3 regions of the Halonatronomonas betaini genome follow, and region 2 is predicted to be linked to each of the others. Evidence: riboswitches for the same ligand, from Rfam matches in the RefSeq annotation. Region 2 holds a riboswitch; each other region holds the start of a gene.
The links. A riboswitch is a leader RNA that binds a small molecule or an ion and turns the genes downstream of it on or off. The one in region 2 is predicted to bind cyclic di-GMP.
Positions count from the first base shown of each region.

Region 1 (6,464 bases), on a different contig from region 2:
GTCTTCCCGATGAACTGAAATGACCGGATAAGAATACGCATTTAAAAAGACTCATTAAAAACATATGTCGATTTCATCGACGACTGCAATTGGGAAAGCAATTATTTTTAAGTTTATCATCCCAATATCATTCACAATCCATATCCAATATTATATAATTAAATTTAATAACAAAGATAAACTCTATTTAACTAAATTAGCCATTTAGATTAAACTGATTTCCAGGGGGAGTTAACAATGTACACCATGGTTTGCAATAACTGCAGCAAAAAGTCATATTCCAGTTCCTCCAGCGGTGAATGGGAATGTCCTTATTGTGGCGAGCATATTGAAGATGAAGAGTTAAGTTTAATCTAAAATCAATTAATTGCTTTACTAACCTGTCATTAATTTAATGGCAGGTTTTTAGCGTTATCCTAACATCATTCAAATTCTCTATAAATAATAATATAATTAGTATAATAATAAATTTGAAGATATGAACATAAATCTAAAATAAAAGAGGAGGAATCATTATTTTGAAAAAAATATTATCATTACTAACTGTTTTTACTTTACTTATGGTTTTTTCAGCCTGTGACAATATTGGTGATAATGGAGTAGATATTATTGACCAGACTTATGATATTACTGTTGAGGTTCTAGATGAAAACGACCAACCAGTCAGTGACATTGGAGTTGTTGTTAATAGCGATGAAATCTATGATACTGATGATTCAGGAAGAGTAGATATTTCAAGTCTCGAAGGCGAAAACCGTATAGAAATCCAGGACGACAGCTACCCTTCTAAAACAGTAGATAGCAGCAACGATGGCGACATCATAACCTTTAGGCCAGATGAAGTTACTGGCAGCGGCCTAACTATTAGAGGCAAATTATCAGATGAATCTGAAGTCCAGGCTGCTGATACCAGTAACAACCCAGACATTGGCCAGATAGTTCTCATATTCAGGTATGGCTATGAAGTTATCGACATTGAAAATGAGACTTTTTCTATTGATTTCCCTAGAGAACCTGGCGCAATCACCTTTGTTGATGCAGATGGCAATTATGCCGGTAACCTTGCTTTAGAAAATGGCATGGATTCAATCCCTGGCGATCTTATTGATGAAGATACAAATGAAATAGATCTCGGTTTAATAACCTTTGAAGATGGCACCGCTTATTCCGAAGATGATGAAGTCGTATTCGATAGTCTTACAATTCAGGATAATGACCTGGATGCCGTTGCAGTTGCAGGCAGCTTCTTTAGTGCAGCAGCTATCAGCCCTGACCTAGTTGAAATGATGGCAACTGAATCTCAGGAGATAAGACTCCAGGCCATGTATTTTGTCAGTAATATGACATTAACCGAACCAGATGAAGATAACATAGTAAAAATAAATAATTTCAAAGATTTAGAAATAGAAAACCATCAATTAGAAATCGCCTTTACCCCACAGGTTATATCAGATAGTGATATCGAGGATGATAATAATACTTCAGGTATTGATTTTTACCTGAGCTATAATAATGGTTCACCAGAATATTTTAGAGATGATCAGGTTATTAATCATTATGACACAACAAATATATATTTCCAAAGAGATGGCCTGCCTGGTGCAGGTGAGTATTTTATAGAGAATAATATTGAAAATCTCGATGAATTCACATTTTATCTTCCAGATGTTATCGATCAGGCTGAAGATCACTTTATAACCCTGGATGTTGAAATAGAACTATTTGAAAATGATGAAGGCGATTTATTAATAGACAGAATCAATTGGACATATAAGACATTATCAGGCCAGAAATTAACAGATCCAGAAAATATTTTAACTGGTCAGGAAGTCCAGATTTCAGCCCATACAGATGATAGAGACGAACTTAAAGGTGAATATTATGAAAGTGATATTCATGGTCCAGGAAGAATTTATAGTTCTGACAAAATAACTGATTTATCAGACACTGTAAAGGATCTTAGAGATGAAGAGATTTACTGGGATGATGTTGGTAGTATTAATCTTCCTTATGATGATCTATATGATGTCCATTATGTAACGGGCTATATAAAAACAGAACAAAACTAATAAATTAAACTTAGCTCATTTTTCATATAACTCTTTTAATAACCCTCACACCAGGCATCCTGGGTGGGGGTTATTTTATGTTTGCCTGGCATGGATATTTGCTAATCAGTGAAAGTCTGATGTGGGGGTTAATAGTGCCAACCACTAGCTGAAGACAAGGGTGTCCATCGTGAGATGGAATCTGAAGGAAGTTGGAGGCAAAACTTCGGTCTGAGGAATACGAACTGTATAAAAGGCATATTCCTGTGGGTGAGTTTGCATAACAAAATAAAGCCCAAAACTATTCGAAACAGGAAGTGTAAATACAGCAGATAGGTGAAGTGAAAGTAAATATTCTTAACCAGGGAAGGTCTGACAGTAAATTGTGGTGATGAACTTCTAAGCAATAAACTCTGCAGTAATGTAAGAGCTGAACTGTCAGAATGCAGCAGAAGTCATAGTAGATTGATGGATATATACATCAATTGAAGGATGAAACATTAGGAGGTTTCTTAGATTTGAACAACTCGACGGAAACACATAGAAAGCAGACAACTTCATATGAAGGCTGCTCTCAGGAGAGAAGGCTGGAAGCTAGAAGTAATGAGAGAGTGCAGAGTGTTTCTGCGGCGTTGCCGAATGTAGGAAACGGTGAAAATGCAGACTCCAGTAATCTGATGGAGAAAATTCTAGAGGCTCCTAACCTGAATAGGGCATATAAAAGAGTCGTCAAGAACAAAGGCAGCCATGGAATTGATGGAATGAGTGTAGATGAACTTCTACCTCATCTTGAAAGAAATGGCAGACAGCTTCTAAAAGATATACTGGAATGTAACTACAAACCACAGGCTGTAAGAAGAGTAGAAATACCTAAGCCTGGTGGTGGAGTAAGACTACTTGGTATCCCAACAGTAACGGATAGAATGATTCAGCAGGCAATAACACAACAGCTGACACCAATATTTGACCCAGGATTTTCAGAATATAGTTATGGGTTCAGACCTGGAAGGAATGCACATCAGGCAGTAAATAAAGCTAAAGAATATATAAATGATGGCTATACATGGGTGGTCGATATTGACCTTGAAAAGTATTTTGATACTGTTCAACATGATAAACTGATGTCTTTGGTAGCCAGAAAAGTGCAGGATAGAAGGGTGCTGAAATTGATAAGAGCTTATCTTAACTCAGGAGTAATGATTGATGGTCTAATTAAGAAAACAGATGAAGGATGTCCTCAGGGAGGACCTCTAAGTCCACTACTCAGTAACATTATGTTGGACGAACTGGACAAAGAATTGGGAAAACGCAATCATAAATTCTGCCGTTATGCTGATGACAATCAGATCTATGTCAAAAGTAGGAAAGCGGCTGAAAGAGTTATGAAAAGCATAACTTTATTTATTGAAAAGAAACTGAAACTTAAAGTTAATACAACAAAAAGTGCAGTCGGCAGACCCTGGAGAAGAAAATTCTTAGGGTTCTCATTTTATCGGATGAATGGTGAAGTAAGGATAAGAATCCACCCGAAATCAATCAAGAAAATCAAAACAAAGATAAAAGAACTCACATCAAGAAACAAGCCCTGGACGATGAAATATCGTTTTAAGAAATTAAAACAGACAATCACAGGGTGGGTTAGCTATTACAAAATAGCTGATATGAAAAGCAAGATGCGAGCTCTTGATCAGTGGGCAAGACGACGAATAAGAATGTGCTACTGGAAACGGTGGAAGAAGGTCAAAACCCGCTTTAGGATGCTCAGGAAATTAGGTATTAAAGAGCCCAAAGCGTGGGAATATGCTAACACAAGGAAAGGCTACTGGAGAATATCCAATAGCCCTATACTTGCAAAAAGCTTTACCAATCAGTTATTAAAGAAACTCGGATACTTTAGTTTTACAGAAAGATATGCACAAGTAATTAATACTTAATGAACCGCCCAGTACCGAACGGTATGCTGTGGTGGTGTGAGAGGACGAGAAATAAATTAATTATTTCTCTCCTACTCGATTGCGTTATCCCAGCATCATCGTGCATTATCCCAGCATTATTCAAATCATCGCAAGTATTCCCTATAATAATAAACAGAAAGTGATAGAAAAATCAATAGAGATCGCAGCATCAATAGGAGGAAGTTATTTATGGAGTCGGCCTTTATCTGCGATAAAATCCTATTCAGTCACATATATGAGCTGGAAAGTCGACGGTCTGAAAGAGATTGCTGGCCCTCGACCTACTTTTACCAGATAAAGATTGACACTTATCCAGAAAATCAACCCAGTATCAAAGAGGCCGGCCAGCATTTGCTGGATATCCTTTCCTCAGAAATTAGCTGCTGCGATGTCCTCTGTCAGCTAAATCATGACCAATACGCATTAATCCTTTATGATGTCGATTCCAGAGAAGCTGACAGAATAAAAGATAGAATCTCAAACCATTATAAGCAAACAGCTAGCAAGCTTGAAGCTAAGCTTGAGATAGATTACAAATCCTTATAATAGAATAAATCAAACCTGGAGGTGATTAAAAAACCTGACTCAGCCGAACTGAAAGTTGCTGGATTGGCAGTTTAGGCATGTGGAGAGCACTATAAGAATTAGCTTAATATTTAACCTTCCTTATTGGAGGCAGTGACCTGTTATCTTAAATCTGGTCACCTGAAAAGATAGCAGTGAGCCAGTGGTGAAACCGACCAAAGGGAAAAACCAAATCCAATAAAGGGGGATTAATACTAATGAGAAAACTATTTATCGGTATTTTAGCAATAGCAGTCGTCTTTGGTATGAGCATGGGAGTAATGGCTGATGAAGGTCATGAAGCTACAATTGACCAGGATGGGACTAATTTAGATGCTATGATTGAGCAAGTGGGTGAATCTCATGAGGCTAAAATAACTCAAGAAGGCAATCTTTGGGGATTAGGTCATGATATTCATGATCCAGGCTGGGAAGCTGCAACATATTCCTGGATTGATCAAGCAGGAATAAGAAATGAAGCAATAATTAATTCAGTATCTAGCAGTGATAATACTGCATTATTTTTAAGAATTAATCAAGATGGTATGGAAAATTTTGCTGAAATAAATAGAAATTATGATGAAAATGGTGCTAATTCTTGGTCTGAGATAGATCAAATGGGAAATGAAAATAAAGCTATAATAGATTCATATTTATCAGATTACCCATGGTCAATTTCAAGTGCAGTAACTATCTATCAAGATGGAGATGAAAATAAAGCTGATGTTTTCTCAGGTGGGGAAACTCAGAACCTAGGCGGTAGTGATGCAGATTTAGTTCAAGAGGGTAACAGAAATATCATTGAACTAGTTCAAACTGAAGCAAATGCTTGGATTAAACAAGATGGAGACGATAATTTATTCAGGCTTGAGCATAATACAGAATTCCCAGCACAAAATGACTCAGAAGTATTCTTCACTCAGGAAGGCGACGAAAACAAGTTTGTAGGATTTAATGGTGAAGAAAAAACCGATCGGGCAGTACAAACTGATTCCGTGTTTGCTGGTCAGCAAACTGGTGATAGAAATGTTATAGGTCTCCACCAGGGTGGAAATGATTCTGCAGAAATAAATCAAATTGGAAATGATAATACAGCTTTATTATGGCAAAGTGAAGATGCAGGTCATTCATCTGATATAAATCAAGAAGGATATGAAAATACTGCTGAAGTAATACAAAGCACTAATTAATAGATCTAATAGGTGTTATAATAATGGGCACCTTATTTAATAAGGTGCCCATTATTTCAAAAGCTTAGTTAATTATAGTTGTTTATAGTTATAGGCCTTAATTATTGGTTATAGATTATATTTTTAGTTTTAAGGATTCAAAATGATCTTTAACTAATAAAAAGGAGGCTTATTAATATAATGAAAAAACTATTTGCTTTTACTTTGGCTGTTATATTAGTCTTTGGTATCAGTTTTGTTGGATTGGCAGGCAATGAAGCAGATATTGACCAGATAGGGGACAGCGCAGAAGCTGATGTGGAACAAATAGGTAATGAGCATTTAGGAATAATAAATCAAACAACTGGTAATGTTGCTAATTTAGAACAAGAAGGATCTAATCATGTGGCAACTATTAATCAACAGCATCCTTCAGAAATAGCAGTAATTACATCTGAAATTATTTAAAAAGGAGATAACCATACAGCAGATATTCTTCAGACTTTTGGAACAGGTAATTCTGAAGCTATAATATCTCAAGATGGCGAATTGAATTTAGGGGATATTTATCAAGCCGGGCCAGATATGAATGCTGATATTGAGCAGGATGGTATAATAAATACTGCTTTAATTTATCAAATTTGGGCTCGAGAAAATAATTCAATTATAAAACAAGAAGGGGAATCTAATTTTGCTAATATAAATCTTATGTCATCAGTAGAGGGAAA
Region 1 is NZ_JADPIE010000004.1:125,189-131,652, forward strand. It holds gene I0Q91_RS08090 (hypothetical protein) at 519-2,069, shown strand; gene ltrA (group II intron reverse transcriptase/maturase) at 2,567-3,982, shown strand; gene I0Q91_RS08100 (hypothetical protein) at 4,193-4,549, shown strand; cyclic di-GMP riboswitch class II at 4,666-4,754, shown strand; gene I0Q91_RS08105 (hypothetical protein) at 4,786-5,757, shown strand; gene I0Q91_RS08110 (hypothetical protein) at 5,938-6,204, shown strand; gene I0Q91_RS08115 (hypothetical protein) at 6,265-6,464, shown strand, end outside.
Region 1: linked by a shared signal. The riboswitch ahead of I0Q91_RS08105 (hypothetical protein) and the one ahead of I0Q91_RS00370 (ADP-ribosylglycohydrolase family protein) in region 2 are both predicted to bind cyclic di-GMP.

Region 2 (6,464 bases):
TCCCAATTACTCTTTTAATGTTTTCACCAGTAATTTTTTCTTTATAATCTTTTAGCAATTGTTCAGTAAATAGTTGCATATTATTATATTTATCCACCATATTATTCGCCCCCTAAAATAAATTAATTTAAATAATTAATAGCTTCATTTAATAATTTATCACTTAAATTTTCGTATAATTCATTATCCAAATTTTTTTTGTTCTTTTTTAATAAATATATCATTTTGCTTAATTTTTTTATATCAATATTATCTAAATTAATCTTCTTGATTTGAACATTATTTTTATTTTTAATAAAGTGATTTAAGACATCATTTACTAGACCAATATTAGAAATGAATTCTGGAATTTCTTCTTGAATAATTAATAAATCAAACAAATCATTAACCTCGGTAATTTTGTTTAAGAAACTTAATTCAGAAACTTTTGAATAAAACTTATAAGCTTCTTTAAATTCATGATTGAATTTGGATAACTTTTTTAATAATATATTTATCCCATCAAACTCTAAATCCCCTTCAGATCTTTTTATATATTTTTTGATTTTATTTTGTAATAATAGAGAATTATCAAGAGAATAATTAAGACTACCCTGACCTTTCAAAAACTTTTGAATATCTTCATAACCAAAATCAAGCTTAAAATTTTTACACTCTCCATTATCATCTCCTTTAACAATATAATTTGAATTAATATTAGTGTTTTCTAAAAAACAACTACCAACAAAAACGATATCAGCTTCTATAATCCCTTTTTTAATATCCGATTTTCCAAAAACACTAAGTTTTCCACCAACATCAATATATCTATCAACTTTTAAATCACCTAAACAAATCATATTTCCATTTACTTGAACTTCTTTAGCGTAACAATCTCCTAAAATTACCATGTCATATCTTGCTGAAACATTTTCCGAAGTAATTAAATCTTTTAAAAATATTATGCTATTTTCTACAATAATATTTTTTTTACAATTAACAGATTCACTCATTATATAATTTTCCCCAGATTGAATAACATCAATATCATAATCATTAATATTCAAATAAATCACCCTTATCTTATTTTATAGACATTTTCACTTTTGCTTTTTTTAATAAATATGAGTATATTGACTCATCAATAGTTTCAGGTAATATTATACTTAAGTAGTTTCTAGCCCTAGTACAAGAAGTGTATAAAGTAGTTATATTTTCATGAAAATTTTTCTCAATTTCTAGTCTTTCATCAACTGGATTGCTTTTATCAAAAATAATTTCTGCGTCTTTAGTATTATGATAAAGGCCCATAGGTTTTAGTCCACATAAAATAACAGCATCAAAATCTAAACCTAGTGCACCCTCTGAACTAATTAAATTAATTCCTTTTCTTTCAGCATAATCACTTCTCAATTCATTCCCATAATCAAACAATATTGTATGTGAATATTTATTATTATGTAATAATCTTATTAAAGGATTAAAGATATTGTAATGCCTATCTTCCCAATTAGGAATGCCAGTCCTACTTCTAAATTGTTTATGAAACATAACAACTGCTATTTCAGATATTGATACTCCTTTTTTTATTAAACAATCAATTTCTTTGATTATCATTTTAGCTTCAGATTTATTATTATAATTTTTTAACTCTAGAATTTTTGGTAATTCTCCTTCTCTAAAAGCTTTACCTCTTAAAAACAAATCTTCACTACCATGTTTAAATCTAAGTCTACTTAAACAATTTCTTGCTAAGCCAATAAAACTATTTATATAATCATTAATTTGCTTAGTATTTCTATAATTCTTTTCAATTCTAATTATATTCTTTTCTTTATTAAAATCAGGTAGTTTTTCATCTCCTTGCCATGGTGCTTTACCCTGCTCTAATTCCAGTTTTACCCTTTGGGATAAGTCTCCACAAACAACAAACAAATGGTCATTACTGTTTTTGTTTTCTAACAAATTGAAGCAAAACTTATACCATTCTGATTTAAAAATTTGAACTTCATCAATAAAAATCCCAAAATATCTTTCATTTATTTTGCCTTCCTTTAATGCTTTCTTTACTGTTTCAAATATCTTATCAAAATCATCTCTTTTCCCATTATATTTTAATTTATTATTTTTAATTAATCTTTTACACAAAGCTAAAAATGTAATACATTCAACATTTTTTTCTCTGAAACCAGCTACTTCAATCTGCCATTCATAATAGTTTTTTAAATTTACATTATAACAAGTTAATAAAAATTTTCTATCTGGATGTTTACTCGCCGCCTTAAAACATTTAGACAATAATAAAACACTTTTACCACTACCTGCACATGCTAGTAACAATTGGTTACCTTTAGAAATATTATTAATTATATTAATTTGTTCTTCATCAAGGGTATAAATATTTGCAATTCTATCATTTGATTTAACATAATAATCCTTATCATCCGTATTGGAATGATTAATAATCTCCCCAATATTAGGTTTTGAAATAGTATATTCTGGAGATAATTTTTGCAAAATCACTTTTTTCATTTCGTGAGTAATTATTTTTTGGTCATTGGATACCTTAAATTCTTTTTGAGGATTTGTTATGATTTTTCGGAATTCATTTTGAAATATACAATCATCAAGAAAATATTTTATTTCTTTATTTAATTTAGTGTATTCATAATTTTTGATGTTGAAATCAGGTAAATAATACTTTATTTGTATATCAAACCTTAGTAACTGATTATTTTTATCTTTAACTAATTGTCTATGATTATTTAGTCTTTGTTTTAATCTTTTATAATCATTTTTCTGACTATCTTTTAAAAAAAATTTAACTGTTTGAATGAAAGATTCTAATGAATCAAAATTTAACCTTTTTAAAAAAATTAATTTATTATTTAAAATCAAAATATGATATTCTCCATCTTTAATTTTAAGTGGATTAACATCAAGTAAAAGTATATTTTCTTCAGTCAACTTATTTTTTAAAGAATTAACTAAAAGTTTATCATGTTTATCTAAATTCAAATTACTATAATCACTTGGAAATACTTTGATTATAACCACCACCAAATAATTAATTGTTTTAAGATATAATCTAACATATAAATTCTACTTTCATCAAAGAACTCCTGCTAATTTACTCCAATAATTCTTTATAAGAAAATAATATTTCTAAATAACTACTGAAATACAACGTCTGCCAGTAAAATCTCAACAGACTCAAAATATACCCCTATTTTAACACCTGGCAGATTAATCCAGGCAATCTATTCAGGCTTAAGTCAAAATAAGAAAAAACAGCTATCTGATAGCTTAAAACCTATTTAAAATATCATCTACCATATAATTAAAGATTCAACTCATAATCTCCTGCAATATCTGTGATTAAGCCTGGATTAATTAAAATATTTTATAATTAGGTTGGAGTTAAAATTAAACTCTGGATTCTACAAAGAGATCATCGATTATCTCAAAAATTTTATCTTTTAAAGCCAGCTGCTGGATCCAGCTTTCCGGGATGTTATCTCTGCCATAAAAGGCTCCGGCAATTTCTCCGGTGATTGCACCTACGGTATCGGCGTCATGGCCCAGGTTGACAGCTTTTAAGACGGCTGTTTCAAAGGTATTGGTATTTACAAATGACCAGAGGCTGGCCTCTAATGAATTGATGACGAAACCATCTGAGGATATTTCAGAATCTGAATCTTTGGCCAGGGCTCCAGTGATTGCCCCGATGACTCTGCTATCCAGGGAAAGTTGCTCAGCAGTTGATTTAATTACCTCTGCTTTACTGACTGCTGGATTATTATTCAAATTGATAAACTGCTGAATAAGCCCTCCAGCAAAAGAACAGGCATCAACTGCCATGATATTATTATGGGTTGTCAGTGAACTTTCGCCAGAATATTTGACTGCTTTCTGAAAGCTGTTCCGATAATACATGGGAACAGGTGCCAGGCGCATTAAGCTGCCATTGCCGGCGGCTCTTTCTTTTTTAGGAGGTAACTCCCTGGTCTTATCATAATTATCCAGGGAATGGGCAGTGTTAATCCCAATATCAAAGCAGCTGCCAGTAGAACTTAGATACCCTTCTTGATACCATTTCAGGTATTTATCCAGCTGGTCCTTTAAGTCAAAGCCTGATTCGATGAGACTTTCGGCCAGGCAGAGGGCCATACTGGTATCATCGGTCCAGTAACCAGGGTCTAGATTATGGGGGCCGCCACCTCGCATACCTGTTACTTTCTTAAATACACCTCTTGGCATAAATTCTACAGCTGCTCCCAGGGCATCGCCAATAGCCAGGCCAAGCAGGGTTCCACTGAATTTATTATATGCTTCCTGTTCGTTCTGGTTTAATTTCATGATCAATTATTACCTCCTTCTTAAGCCTTATTAACTTTGAAGTTTTATTAATTATAACTAAAAAAACTATAGCATAAAGCTATAGTCACTAAAAATGCAACCTGGCAATCTCATAAAGACCCATAGCTTTGCGCCACTACTTCTCAGTAGTTTTGCCCATAAAGTATTAAATTATGATATTTAATTACTAATTCTTGATTAAGTAGAATTATCCTGCCCTTATTTAGAAATTAATTATGCTTTATTTTTATATTTAAGGATTTAAAATAAATAACACCTGGAATCTCACCAGGTGTTATTTATTAAAGCTATTTAATTATATTTTCCGCTAAAAATAAAATCTAAATCATTAAATAATTTTAACTAAGCACTCTTGTTGTTTTGCGGAAGGACTGCCTTAACTTTTACTCAATTATCTCATTCTCGTCTTCTGTGATCAGGCTAGCCCTGTCTGGATAATCTAGCTACTCGCTACTCAATCTACTCCTATCCAAATTAGTTGCAGCCAACTTTATTTTTGTATTTCATCAGCAATTGAATAAATTCCGGCAGTTATTGCCGGCTGATATGCCCTGGTCTGCTCGACTGCTAGTATTCTTAATGGGCTGCTGATGGAAAATGGCTGACAAATAAATTATTCTACAACAAGATTACTGCCATAATAGCCAACATGTTTGTCCTCTTCCCAGCTGGAAGAGTCATACATAATCTTATATTCAGCTCCCTCCTTTAATTTAAATGTGTTTTTCCAGACCTCACCCTCTCCTTTTTTCAGAGGATAACTCTTATCGGCTGGATCCCAGTTATTCATTGAGCCAACCAGATGAACCTGTTCAGGCTGATCGAGATCATATTCTTCAGGATTGAATTCAATAGTCGTATTTTTAATATCATCTCCTTCTCCAGCAGTAATTTGGGGCTTTATGCTTTCAAGTGTTTTTGCTCCTATACCGTTAATTTCAAGTAGATCTCTTAAATATGAAAATTCACCATTATTATTGCGATATTCTATAATACTTTCAGCGGTTTTTTGACCAATTCCTTTTACATTCTGTAACTCTTTGAGATTCGCAGTATTTATATTTATCATTATATTAATTTACCTCCAATTAGCAGCAAGCAGACAATAGATAAAAGATAATTAAATCTTTTATTGTTCCTATTATATCCAATTAAATTGTTAAAGTAAAATATATCCAGAGTTGAAACGTGATACTGGCTGGATGTAAGGTTTAATTAAAGCAGTGAAACTCCGAGCTTAGTCATCTAATAAGTGCTCTGTTGTCCAGTGTTTGCAATTTATTATTAGGCCTATTGTTCTAACAGAAACCCCATAATCATTTGCGAGGACCTTTTTCTTTATATTATTATTTTTATATTTATTATAAATCTCTAAGCCGGCTTCTTTATCAATTTTAGCGCTGTGATTATAAACACCTTTATTCTCTGTAGTATTGGGAATCGGTGTTAAATCCCTGGTTGTCCAGTGTTTGCAATTTGCTATTTGATATACTATATTATAAGAGACTCCATAATTATTAGCAAGTTCCTTCTTTTTTAAATTACTAGTTTTATAATCATTATAAATTTTTAAGGCAGTTTTTTTATCTATTATAGCTTTGGGATGAGAAATACCTTTTTGACTAGAAGTCTTTGAGATTGGTGTTAGATCTTTAGTTGTCCAGTGAGTACATCTAATTATGAAGCCTATAGTAGAAATGTGAACTCCATATTCTTTTGCTAAATCTTTTTGTGTAAGATCGCTATTTTTATATTTTTTATAGATTTCTAAGCCGGTTTCTTTATTTATTTTAGACCTGTGATGATAAATACCATTATTCTCTGTAGTAATGGGAATCGGTGTTAAATCCCTGGTTGTCCAGTGTTTGCAATTTACTATTTGATGTACTATCTTATAAGAGACTCCATAATTATTAGCAAGCTCTTTCTTTTTTAAATTACTAGTTTTATAATCATCAAAAATTTTTAAGGCAGTTTTTTTGTCTATTATAGCTTTAGGATGAGAAATACCTTTTTGACCACAAGGCTTTGAGATTGGTGTTAAATCTTTAGTTGTCCAGTGTTTACAACTAACTATTGAATGAATAATTTTCATTGAGCGCTTA
Region 2 is NZ_JADPIE010000001.1:59,094-65,557, reverse strand. It holds gene I0Q91_RS00385 (DEAD/DEAH box helicase family protein) at 1-100, opposite strand, end outside; gene I0Q91_RS00380 (hypothetical protein) at 123-1,046, opposite strand; gene I0Q91_RS00375 (DEAD/DEAH box helicase) at 1,063-2,997, opposite strand; gene I0Q91_RS00370 (ADP-ribosylglycohydrolase family protein) at 3,406-4,338, opposite strand; cyclic di-GMP riboswitch class I at 4,431-4,505, opposite strand; gene I0Q91_RS00365 (helix-hairpin-helix domain-containing protein) at 4,973-5,428, opposite strand; gene I0Q91_RS00360 (NUMOD3 domain-containing DNA-binding protein) at 5,597-6,464, opposite strand, start outside.

Region 3 (6,464 bases), on a different contig from region 2:
AATTTAAATCTACATACCTGATTGCTTCAGTGGATAAATTTAGAATCTTATCTAGCATATTTTTAGTAGATTTAAGTTCTTTTTGGGCTTTCTTTTTCTCTGTAATATCATGTTTAATTGCAATATATTTAACTGTTTCATCTTTCCAATTTTTTATAGGTGAAATTGAAGTTTCTTCCCAAAAAAACTCTCCATCTTTTTTGCGATTATAAATTTCACCATGCCACTTTTCTCCTGAAGAAACAGTCTCCCAGAGATCAGTATAAAAATTATCTGTATGATATCCTGACTTTAATACCCTTGGATTTCTACCAATAATTTCTTCAGGCTTATAACCAGTAAGTTCAATAAAACCTGGATTTACATATTCAATTTCTCCACTGGTATCAGTTATTAAAATTGTTTCTGGACTCTGCTCAATTGTTTGATTTAATTTTAGGGCTTCGTTTTTATAATTAAATAGTGATAGATAATTTTTAATCTTTCTTACAATCAATTCAATACTAAATGATTTATAAATCAAATCTATAGCTCCTAAATTTAAGCATTCAATGCCTTTATCCTGGTTTGCATAATCAGCAATAAATATTAATGGTATATCTTTAATACTGTTAATTTCATTAATTTTTTCGCACAGGGAAAGACTGTCAATATCAGGTAAATTTAAATCTGCTAATATTAAATCTGGATTAATTCTTTTTGTTAAGGAAACAGCTTCTCGTCCTGATTTTGCGCTGATAATTAAATATTCGTCCCCCATTAATTCCTTTATGCTATGATATAAAGTTTTTTCTGCATCAACTATTAAAATAGTAACTATATTTTTCCCCATTGTATAACCCCTTAAAAACTAAAATTAATTAAATGAAAAATTGAATGAAAATAAGTTAATTTCTTGAATCTAAAAGAAAGCTAATAATAAGATTATTCACTTCTTCTGATGCTGTAACCATAGGCATATGATGATTATCTGCAATAATTTCAAGATTGGAGTTAAGAAGTTGATCATCAAGTTTTCTAGCATCATCAACTGAAACCCAACTATCATCTGCCCCCCAGATTAATAAAATATTAGTTTCTAGCTGATCAAGATTATCTAGTTCATCAGAACTGCTTCTTACTAAATCAATCCAGGCCCTGGCAGTTCCTTCAATTTCCAGGGGCTCCAGATATTTTGACAGTTCTTCTTCAGAAACTTCTCTGCCATAAGCAGATTTTAAAGCTCGATTAATAGCAAAGGGCTGATGTATAATATTCCGAATAGCAAATTCAAATAAATGATTGAAAGGAGTCTGTTCAATTAAATTACCAAATAAATTAGGTGGAGAATTAAAGACTGCTCCAGCAACAAAGACTAATGCCTCAACATCCTCATTTCTATTAAATGTCATTTCAGCAATAGGTTTGGCCCCCATAGAATGACCTACTAAAATCCAGGGGGTGTTGTCATTAAATAATTCAGAATCTAAATAATCCAGGAGACCCCATAGCCAGTCTGCTCTATTTTTTGCAGTATGATCCAGACCTGGCTGCCTATCACTAAAACCAAAGGCAGGAAGGTCTACTGTGATTACAGTAAAACCGTTTTCACTTAATGGTCCAGTATTTTCACGCCAGCAATAGGTTGAACCCCCCATGCCATGGACCATTAAAATCTTTCCTAGTGATTGATCTGTTCTAGCTTTATCAATTCTGTAATGCAAACTTATTCCATCTACTTCAATAAAGTGACTATTATCAAAAGGAGTTTTATTTTCAACTGAATAAGCTTTTGTAATTTGACTACTTAAAACCAGGACCACTATTATTATAATAATCATAAAAATTGAAATTACATGTCTTTTACACGGGATTTTAATAATCAAGCTAATCACCCCAGAATAATACTAGTTTTAAATCTATAATAATTATTATATCATAAAAAATAATCCTTTGAATATTAAATAATTCAAAGGAATAGAGCTGCAGGATTAGAACTGCTTTATATTTAGCAGTATTTTATCTGAATTAGATTTATGACCAGGTTTTAGTCCCCTCAAATTCTAAGATTAATTCAGATATATAATTATAAATTTTATTATACAGCTTTAAAATTCTCTTCATTTTAATCACCTCAAAAAATATTAACCACGGCATCAAAAATTGCCGTGGTTTAAAGTATGCAACCTGGCAATCTTTATAAAAGACCCATAGCTTTGCGTCCCTGCCTCGCAGCAGGTTTGCCCAGTTATTTAATTTTATATTATTTGCTACTAAAGAACTAATTCTAGATAGAATCAAAAACTCCTGCAAAAACTTCAAACTTTTTTAGTTAATTTAATAATAAATTATATAAATCTTTGCCAGCTACATTTTTGAATTTACCAGATTCAAGATGCCAGTATTGAGCATTATCAGTATAATCATTTATATGCCTGACCAGATGAGGATGACATGTTAATACAAATATCTGATGGCTGTTACCTAACCTGGATAGAATCTGAACTGTGTTTATTAAATGGCTTCTATCAAAATTAACCAGAGAATCATCAAGAATTACCGGTAAAGCTGACTTAATTTCTTTAATTCTGCTTAAGCGAACAGCAAGAAATAACTGCTCCTTTGTTCCTCTACTTAAAATATTTACAGTCTCCTGCTCTCTTCCACTGGCAAGTCTGGTCTTAAAGTCATTTTCTTTAAGGTCGGCTGGAGGATTTATTTCCTGATATTCACCGGCAGTCATCTCTGATAATAGATCTGCTGCTGGCTGTAATAGTTCCTCTCTGGCTCTCTTGATTACACGGGCTTGAACTTCTTTAAATATAAAAGAAGCTGTTCTATTAATTGCATATCTTTCTGCAAGCTTTTTTAATTTACTCTGATTATTGTCAATCGTAGCATGGGCCTCTTCTATTTTAGCTGGTGAGGCCAGCTCTTTTTTTGTATCCTTTAAGCTCTGAAGCCTGTCTTCTTTCATCTTTTTATTCTTTGCAATTAAATCAAGTTCTTCCTTTAAATTTTTATAAACAGTTTCGACTTCTTCAATGGAGGTAAAAGAGTTATAATGTCTCTGAAAAAGTTCAATTAAAGTGTCGGTTTCATTTGCAAGTGGTGAATCTATAAAAGAATCTTTAATATGATCAGCTGAACTAATTTTAGCTACTAACTGGTTGGTTAACTGGTCTAGCTGATTTTGTTTTTCCCGATATTCCAGAAACTTATTGGATTTTTTAATAAAATCCTGCAAAAATTCTACAGGATCTCTATCTGATGAAAAATCTGAAAACTTATCACTTATATCAGATTTAGCTGTTTCTCTACCCTGCCAGGCATCATTAAGATTTCGAGCATAATTAAGATACTCTAAAGCTTTATCCAGTGCTGAAAATAATTCTTCTGACCTTAAAATAAGCCTGTCCTCTGCTGGCAGGATTAATGCTGAATCAGTTAGCTTTGAATTAAGTTGAACCAGTAAGTTTCTCAATTCGTCTAATTCCCTGACGATTTTTTCTTTCTTATTTTGAATCTCTTCTCTGGTATTTAGCCATCTATCATAACTATTATTAATATCTCTTAAACCATTAAAATAATCCTTAATAAGCTCAGGACTTGCAGAGTTTTCTAAACCTAAAATTTCCTGATAATGGTTTAATTCTTTTTCAGCAGAATTCTTTTTGGCTTTTATAGCTTCAATCTCATCTTCAAGCAAAGAAAGCTTATGTTGTATATCTTCAAGCTCTTTATCAAGGTTTTCTTTTTTATCCTGTAGAACTATTTCTTTCTGATGTTTACCATGATAATATAAATAACTTAATAATAATCCACCACCACCAATGACTATAGCAGCAATAATATTAAAAAAAGCAGAAGAAGCTCCAGCTCCAATTGAGATAAAACCGATTAATAAGGAGTTTTTAAATATTCTTTCTGGATTGCCATCTTTTATACTTGAAAGTTCTTCATTTAACCTGGTAAGCCTGCTTTCTAAATCATGTTTCTCATCAAGACTGGTTTCTAAATTATCTCTACAGGCTTTAAAATCAGCTATATTGTTAAGTAATTTCCTCCGCTCAATCTGGTCGTTTCTAATAGATAAGATACTATTAAAATCTTCCTCCCATTCCTGATTAAACTCTACTGCTTCAGCTTTAATATTCTTTAGCTCATTTTGATTTCTCTCTTTTTGTTGAATGAAATTATCAATTTTTTCTTTAAGCCCTGAAATATTTTTTTGATAATTTTCTAAATCTGAACTTTTATTTAATAAGCTGTTTTTTATTGTTTCAGGATTTTGAGAGCTAACTCTACTTTTAAATATACTCTTTTCTTGCTGATATTTTTCATTTTTTGATATAAAATCATCCAGTAGATTTCTTGCAGTTGATTTCTTATTCTCACTATATTTTGCCTGATTAAGCTCTGCGCCTGAATGGTTTTCCAGCTGCTGCCTTAAGTTCAGTATTTTTGAAAATTCATGATAATTGTTCTTTAAGAGATCTATTCTGATTCGTTTCTTTTCTAAACTACTTAAATCATTATTCAAGTCATCTATTGTATCTTTAAGATTATCAATCTCTTCTTCAGTTTTGATATACTTTTTTACCTGCTTTAAAGCTTCATTCTTTTTCTTTTCTGCCTCTGCAATGTTTTCCTGGTAGGGTTTAAATTCTCCAACACTGGCCCGGCCAGTTGTTCTCCCAATATTATAAGCTTTATTATCAAAATGACTAATTGCCTGGGGTAATTCAACTATCTTAGAAAGTCCTGCCCCTAATAAAATAGATTGGAGTCTATCTTTATCACCTTTGCCTGAAAGTCCGGCAGGCTCTTTAGTTAATTCATCAAGGCTTATTGTAAAAATTTGATGATATGTAAAGCGATCAAGATTGTTATAAAGCTGGCCAGGAGTTTCTGGTCCTGATTCTGGCCCCTGATTATTTAAAGATATTAAAACAGGATCGGCATAACCTTTAAGTTTCAACTGATACTCTAAATTATCTTCAGTTTCAATATCAGCCTCTATATCATACTTATCCGCCGGTGCTGGTAATTTATCAGTATTAGGAATACCATAACCTAAATAACGAAGGATATGCATGAATGTCGTCTTACCAGAGCGGTTTGGGCCTCCAATTACCACTATATTTGGGGATAAAGCTTCAAGTTTCTGATTATTATAGATTCCAAAATCATTAAGATGTAAATTTTTTAATCTCAAATATCATCACCTCCAGCAAATAAATAAGCAATAATCTTATTCCGAGCTGCTTCTATAATTTCCTGCTTGGTTTCTGGATCAGGATAAAAACTGTCATTATCTCTGTTCTCATGATCTTCATCACCTTCCCAGATAGATCCCCATTCTCTTAATAATTTAGCTTCTAGATCTGGATTATTAGAAACCTCTTTAAAGATTTTATCTATCTCCTTATAAATTTCATTTTCCTTAAATTCTTCCAGATCAGGAAGTTCTTCAGAAGTTCTTATCTGAACAGAATGGGTCCAGACAAAAGGATAATTACCAGGGGAGGCCAGATTTCTATTGAGAAAATCCCTTAAATCTTCCTCGGCTTCATCCTGATTACTTGAAATCCGTTCATGGAGTGGTCCATGGCCTGTAATAACCCAGCGAATAATAACGCCCTTAACTGGAGCTTTACCATCAATAAAAACATTTTCTCTATCAATACCATGAAAATCTATTTCATCAGTGAAATTATTGTCCTGTTGCTTCTCTGCTTTTTCAAGTAAAAGCTCCTGGAGATCTGATAGAGTTTTTAACCTCTCATCCATTTCTGTAATATTAAATTCAATTTTTTTATAGATCACAGGAGAAGTTGGTATAAAATTAATTTGTGGTATCTTTTCAGGATTTTGAATTGGTACTTCAACAATAAAACAACCCTTTACTCCAACCTCTGAAATATTATGGCCCTGGGGAGTTCCAGAGTAAACAAGAGCAGGTGATGAACTATTTAAGACAAGTGGCTGATGAATATGACCTAAAGCCCAATAATGTATGTCATCTTTCTCTAATAGATCTGATTGAGAGATAGGAACATAACGACGGTTATCCGGGTTCAGTTGAGTATGAATCAAACCAAGATTAAAATGATTTTTATCAGGAACAGTATAATAGGTATACATCTTTCTTGACTCAAAATTGCTTCTATAGGACTGACCAATAATTCTGGCTAAAGTATTTCCACTATCATTTTTATGATTATTTATTTCAACTTCTTCACTTGGATAGAAATAAACATTTTCAGGATAATCAAATGGCTCTAGTTCTTTACCTCCTGGATCATGATTACCTGAAATAATGTAAACTGGAATATTATATTCTTTTAAACGCCTGCATTCTTCTAAAAAATTACGGCTGGCTTTCACTGAACGGGCCTCAGAATCATAGAGATCACCTGAAATTACTACAAAATCAAGTCTTCTATTAATAGCCTGGTCAAAAATATTCTTTAAAGCATTAT
Region 3 is NZ_JADPIE010000003.1:383,203-389,666, forward strand. It holds gene I0Q91_RS07310 (PAS domain S-box protein) at 1-832, opposite strand, end outside; gene I0Q91_RS07315 (alpha/beta fold hydrolase) at 888-1,865, opposite strand; cyclic di-GMP riboswitch class I at 2,158-2,234, opposite strand; gene I0Q91_RS07320 (ATP-binding protein) at 2,312-5,197, opposite strand; gene I0Q91_RS07325 (metallophosphoesterase family protein) at 5,194-6,464, opposite strand, start outside.
Region 3: linked by a shared signal. The riboswitch ahead of I0Q91_RS07315 (alpha/beta fold hydrolase) and the one ahead of I0Q91_RS00370 (ADP-ribosylglycohydrolase family protein) in region 2 are both predicted to bind cyclic di-GMP.